Regions from separate parts of the Burkholderia sp. THE68 genome, predicted to be linked through region 1. Evidence: riboswitches for the same ligand, from Rfam matches in the RefSeq annotation. Region 1 holds a riboswitch; the other holds the start of a gene.
The links. Region 1 has a riboswitch for cobalamin ahead of cobW (cobalamin biosynthesis protein CobW). Riboswitches for the same ligand answer to the same signal wherever they lie in the genome.
Positions count from the first base shown of each region.

Region 2: another riboswitch for cobalamin. It lies ahead of BTHE68_RS03010 (TonB-dependent receptor domain-containing protein); the one in region 1 lies ahead of cobW (cobalamin biosynthesis protein CobW).

Region 1 covers NZ_AP022316.1:913,302-916,509, forward strand. Annotated here, with positions in the region: gene cobN (cobaltochelatase subunit CobN) at 1-395, opposite strand, end outside; gene cobW (cobalamin biosynthesis protein CobW) at 400-1,485, opposite strand; cobalamin riboswitch at 1,608-1,865, opposite strand; gene BTHE68_RS17795 (cobalamin biosynthesis protein) at 1,968-2,369, shown strand.
Region 2 covers NZ_AP022315.1:632,564-635,771, reverse strand. Annotated here, with positions in the region: gene BTHE68_RS03010 (TonB-dependent receptor domain-containing protein) at 63-1,904, opposite strand; cobalamin riboswitch at 1,988-2,290, opposite strand; gene BTHE68_RS03005 (ATPase) at 2,551-2,919, shown strand; gene BTHE68_RS03000 (cell division protein ZapA) at 2,916-3,208, shown strand, end outside.

The sequences.
Region 1 (3,208 bases):
TCCGCCGTGCTTTTCGCGGTCAGATTCGGGTCTTCCGCGAGATCGCCCGAGAACATCACGAGCATCTGCTTGCGCTCTTTCGCGAGCGCAACGATCCGCTCGATACCATAAGGCCAGTACGATTCGCCGCCGAGATGATCGACGATGACGACCTTCGCGTGACGCAATACATCGTCGACGTAGAAATCGACCGATGCGGGCTGACGCAGAAACGATTGATTCGCGAGCCGCACTTCGGGAAAGCCCGCTTCCAGGCGCGGAAATACGCTCGCGAGCAACGCGAGCGTGGTGTCGGCGGAACTGAGCACGACGATCGGCGCGCGCGTCTGCTCGATCCGCATCACGCCTTGCGTATCGTCGACGAAGCCTCCCGGCGTGGTGCGAAGCAGATGCATCGCGTCAGACCTGCGCCGGCGTGCCCGCGAGCGCGGCATCGAACGCGCGCTGCAATGCATCGCGTTCGAGGTCTTCGCCGATCAGCACGAAACGGCTTTGCGTCTTCGCTTCGCCGGCTTCCCAGCGGCGATCGAAATAGCTGTCGAAACGTCGTCCGACGCCCTGCACGACGAGCCGCATCGCAGCGCCCGGCAGCGCCGCGAAGCCCTTCACGCGATAGATCGTGTGATGCTCGACGAGCGCATGCAAGGCGGCGATCGCCTGTTCGCGCGATTCGACCTCGCCATGCACGACGATCGAATCGAACTCGTCATGGTGATGATCGGCGTGGCCTTCATCGTCGGGCGCGCCGTGATGATCGTGCCGCAGATGAATGGTCTCTTCCGATGCCGCTTCGAGCCCGAGCAGCGTATGCACATCGAGCTTGCCCATCTGCGCGGGCACGATCTTCACTTCGGGCGGAATCTCCGGACGCACGAGCGCTTCGACCTTTCGCAGCGCTGCATCATCCATGAGATCGGTCTTGTTGACGATGACGAGATCCGCCGACGCAAGCTGATCCTCGAACAATTCGTGCAGCGGCGATTCGTGATCGAGATTCGGATCAGCCTTGCGTTGCGCATCGACGGCAACGGGATTCGCCGCGAACTGGCCGCTTGCTGCAGCGGGACCATCGACGACGGTCACGACCGCATCGACGGTAAAGGCGTTCTTGATCGACGGCCAGTTGAACGCCTGCACGAGCGGCTTCGGCAACGCGAGTCCGGACGTTTCGATCAGCACGTGATCGATGCTGTCGCGCCGCTCGACGAGCTGCTCCATCACCGGATAGAACTCTTCCTGCACGGTGCAGCAGAGGCAACCGTTGGCGAGTTCGTACAGATTGCGGTCTTTCGAGCCGGCTTCATCGTCGCAGCCGATGCCGCAGCCCTTGAGGATTTCCCCGTCGATGCCGAGTTCGCCGAACTCGTTGACGATCACCGCGATGCGCTTTCCTTGCGCGTTGGACAGGATATGGCGCATCAGCGTGGTCTTGCCGCTGCCGAGAAAACCGGTCACGACGGTAACGGGGATCTTGCGGGTTTGCATCGTAGCTCCGTGGCTTTTCAGGTGCGTGCGCTTCGTGTCGCGCGATGCGTGGCAACGCTGCTGGACAAAAAGGAAACACACGCTTCGATGGATCACGGACCGCGCCGCATCCCCGCGGCAGCGATCCTTCTGAAAGTCTGGCCGGTATCCGGGCTGACGACCACGCCGCTTCGCCTTCCCGCGCGTTACACGCGCAGTGGCCTCGAAGCCGGCTCCCCATACATGCGATGAAAACATCGCACATACCGGGGCATCGCTTACCGTTGCGGGGGCAGCGCAGGTTGACGTCCGTTCGATCGGCGGAATGGAACGCGCCCTGCTTCCCGTTTAACTGCGCGCGAGAGAATCCGCGCGCGAGCACCAAAAACTGCGTGAAAGTCTAGGCCCGGCGGCTACGAGCGTCAAGAATGGAAGGGCCGCGCGCGCGACGTGCTGTGTTAATGTTGGCGCGCTTTTTTAAATTTCACACGCTTCGGATCGACATGGAATCCGTTATCGCGCGACTCGCGGTGGGAATTGGATGCAGGCGCGGCGTCAGCGCGGATGCGATCGAACACGCCGTGCGGATGGCGCTCGGTACGCATGCGTTCGGCGATATCGCGATCGTCGCGAGCATCGACGCGAAGCGGGAAGAAGCGGGTTTGCTCGCGTTCTGCGAGCGTCATGGTTTGCCGTTGTGTTTCTATCGCGCCGATGAAATTGCGCAGGCGCCTCGCACGGTGATTTCGCAACACGCGGAGAAGCATCTGAACGTGGACGGCGTATGCGAGCCATGCGCGCTGCTCGCGGGCAACGCGCGCACGCTCATCGTGCCAAAGACGATCGGTTGTGGCGTAACCGTCGCGATCGCACTGGCGCGCGAGTCCTGCGCGGGCGCGACTTGACGGTCGTGCGGGGGGCGTCCTTGCCGGCCGCCGGTTTGGCGACGACGGATATCAGCTTGTCGCGGCACAGCCAGGCGAGAATCGCCAGCGCTACGAGTTCCAGATATAGGTAGATCGCGTCCATTTCCTTGCTCCCGATGTCGGTGGTTGCTTCATTGCCTGACTGCTTGTTGGCATGATGCACTCCGTCTGTTAGCGCAGAATTAACGCGTGGATGGGCTCGCTTGCTGGAAAAGATTCATAGGCTTTTGCCGGATCCCGTTATCATGTCGGTCTATTGGCGTTGCCCCTGTGCGGGGCGGCAGTCACTTTCTTTGCTGCTGCAAAGAAAGTAACCAAAGAAAGCAGCCTGATACGCCCGCGGTCACACGCAATTTGGGTGTTCTTCTCGTTGTTCGTGGGCTCTGTAGCGAGTGCCCTCGTAGGCCTGACCGGGCTTGGACCGCGCACGGTCTGACGAGCTAGTACCCAAAAGACGCTGGTTCAGCACGAAACAGTTCCGGCACAGCGCTACGCGCTGCCGTTGGGTATACAAGGGAAACCGACGAGAAAAGAGAAACGCAGAAGCACACGCAGACCCGATGCACCCATCGGCCGCGAAGCGGGCCGGAGCCATTTGGTGCTGAACCAGTCGCGCACGCGGCGCGATGTGTCAGACCGTGCGCGGTCCACGCCCGATCAGGCCTACGAGGGCACTCGCTACAGACGCCACGAGCGAGGAGAAGGATACCCAAATTGCGTATGACCGCGGGCGTCTCAAGCTGTTTCTTTGGTTACTTTCTTTGCAGCAGCAAAGAAAGTGACTGCCGCCCCGCACAGGGGCAACGCTAATAGACCAA
Region 2 (3,208 bases), on a different replicon from region 1:
CGCGCGCGGGCGCTCACTGACGCGACTCACGACGCGACTCACGACGCCGCTCACGACGCCGCTCACGACGGATGCCAGCCGAGCGTGACATAGGCGCCGCGTCGTGGCGTGTTGTACGAGTACGCGAGTTCATAGTCCTTGTCGAACAGATTGTCGATGCGCGCCGTGACGTACCACGACTTCGAGATGTCGTAGCGCGCCGACAGATTCACGATGCCATATCCCGCGAGCGTCGAATCGTAATCGCTGCGCTCTCCGCTCACGATCCACTCGCCGCCGACGCGCCAGCGCCCGATCGTGCGATGCGCGGTGAGCGTCGCGAAATGCCGCGCGCGGCGCGTCAGGTCCTGGTGATTCGTTTCGTCGACGGGATTCTGGAACGTCACGCCCGCGCGCACATCCGTTGCGCCGACATGGCCCGCCCACGATCCCTCGATGCCCTGCACTTTCGCGCGCCCGACGTTCTGCGCGACATAGTAGAAGCCGCCATCGGACACATAGTCGATCAGATTCGAATAGCGCGTCTGGAACAGCGTGACGCGCGCGACGCCGAGCGCATTCGATGCGTACTGCAACGCTGCCTCCACCGAATGGCTGCGCTCCGGCCGAATCGACGGATTGCCGCTGAACGGATAGTAGAGGTCGTCGAAGCTCGGCGCGCGAAACGATGCCGAATAGCTCGCGCTCGCCTTCCAGTGCGTATCGAAGTTGTACGCGTAGCCCAGATAGTAGCTGTTCGCGCCGCCGAAATCGGAATACTGGTCGTGACGCAAATTCGCCTGCACATCGCTCGCGCCGATATGCCCCACGTAGCCCACGAACACCGAGTTCACGTGACGATCGGGCGCGCTGAACTGATCGGAATCGAGCGTCTGATCGAGATGCTCGTAACCGAAGAGCAACTTGTGCGCCTCGGTGATCCTGACATCGTTCTGCCAGGTGTATTGACGGTTCTCCGAGTTGAAGCGGCTCGTATAGACGCCGTTCTGCTCGATATTCGCGCGGTCCTGTCCCTGCCCGATGATGAAATGCGTAGTCCAGTCGTCGGTGATCCTGCCGTTCGCGAACACGGACGCGGAGCGCACGCGGTCGTGCGTTTCGTTGATGTCGGCGGGCTGGCCGTAGGCATCGTCGAAACTGTTGATGCCGTTCGATTGCAGGAAGCGCACGCCCGCGTCCCATTTGTCGCTGAACTGGTGCCGCAGCGTCGCCGCGACGCTCTCGTTCAGATAGCCGTTCGCGTTCGGATTCGCGCCCGGCGCGATGGCCGGATCGAGCGACGAAAAGCCGTCGGTCTTCTCGCGCGAAACGTTCAGGCTGAAGGTCGTGCGGCCGTCCTTGTCGAGCGCGCCGTTCACGCCCGCTGACTGACGCTGCGTGTGATAGCTGCCGTACTCGGCCTCGAAGCTGAAACGCGGCGGATGCGGCTCGCCTTCCTTCGTGAAAATCTGCACGACGCCGCCGATCGCATTCGAACCATACAGCGCCGATACATTGCCGTTGACGACTTCGACGCGCCCGATCTGGTCGAGCATCAGTTGCGACAACTGCGCCGCGCCGAGCGAGACCGATTCGACGCGCACGCCGTCGATCAGAACCAGCGATTGCGACGACGCCGCGCCGCGTATAAAGAGACCCGAGTTCGCGCCCGGTCCGCCATTGCGCGTGACCTGCACGCCGGGTGCGAGCGCGACGAGGCCGAGCGCGTCAGTGGCATTGGTGTCGGCGATGTCCTGTTCGTCGAACACCGACGTCTGCGGGATCGATTCGGCGAGCGGCTGCGGCGCGCGCGTCGCGGTGACGACGACCGGCGCAAGCGTTTGCGATGAGTCGTCGGCCGCGTGCGCGGTGCTGGCGAGCGGCAAGATAATGAGCGCGGCGAGCGCGCCCAGAGGCGATGACATGGTGTGAAGCTTTCCCGTGGAGCGTGAGCGCGACCCCGCTCCCCGCGAGGACGATGCGCGACGAACGCATCGCGCGATATGCGCCGATGCGTCGAGCCTTGGCCGGTATCCGGGCTGGCGACGGATCGTCTCGCCTTCCCGCGCATTCGTGCGCAGTGGCGTCGACACGTTTCTTGCAGTCGCGACCGTGCGATGAAATTCGACACGCTCGCGCTGCAAAAACGCGCATGAGACGACTTGCAACTTGCGTTGCGGTCGCTTACCGTTGCGGGGGCAGCACAGGTTGGCTCGTCCCGGTTGAACTTCGGGGACTTCGCTCCCTGTTTCCCGTTTGACTGCATCCGCGAGATCCGCGGATGCGAGCACCAAAAGTGCGGCAAGTGTAGGAGCGCGGGTTGGGGCCGTCAAGAAAACGGCGCGGACAGATTGGCGCGGCGCATGACGAATCTAACGAGAAACAGCCGGGCCTGTCCTCAACGAGCGAAGCATCGGCGCTCGCGTTTATCTGCACACGAATGCATGACGACATGCGCTTGATTCGATGGATTAAGCGCGAGATCGCATGCTGTTACGTCTCGAAACGAGACAATTATCGGAAGCTCCGTTGAACCGCGCTAAAATGCGAGGTCTTTAGAGGACGCAGCACATGCTCAACGAACTCGAATCACTGTCAGGAAATATCGGCCGGCTGATCCAGATCAGCGAGCGCCACAAGCAGGCGCGCGAAGCGCTGCAGGAACAACTCGAACAGCTGCGCGCCGATCACGCGAACGTGCAGGCCGAACTCGAGCAGGTGCGTGAAGAACGCGACACGCTGCAATCCGAACGCGACTCGCTCTCCGCGAAAATCGACGACGCGCAAGTGCGCCTCAACGCGATTCTCGAAAAGCTGCCGCGTGCGAAGTCCGCGCAACATGCCGAAGCGGACAATCAACTCGATCTCCTCGAAGCCGATTCCCAGGAAGCAACTGAAGCGGAATTGCACGGCGAACATCATCAGGGAGAGAAGGCATGACGAACACGCAGATCGAAGTTTCCATTCTCGGGCAGCCGTATCGCCTCGCGTGCTCGCCGGAAACGGAAGGCGCGTTGCGCGAAGCAGTCGCGCGCGTCGACGCCGAGATGAACAAGGTGCGCAATGCAAGCAACGTGCGCGGCACGGATCGCATCGCAGTGATGGCGGCGCTTTCGCTGGCGTCGGAATTGCTTAAGCTGCAAGACAGCGTGCGTCACGGCGAGGCTTTCCCCGCCGAGGAAATCCGTCGCACGATGCATTCGATGAACGAACAACTGGGCGCCGTCAT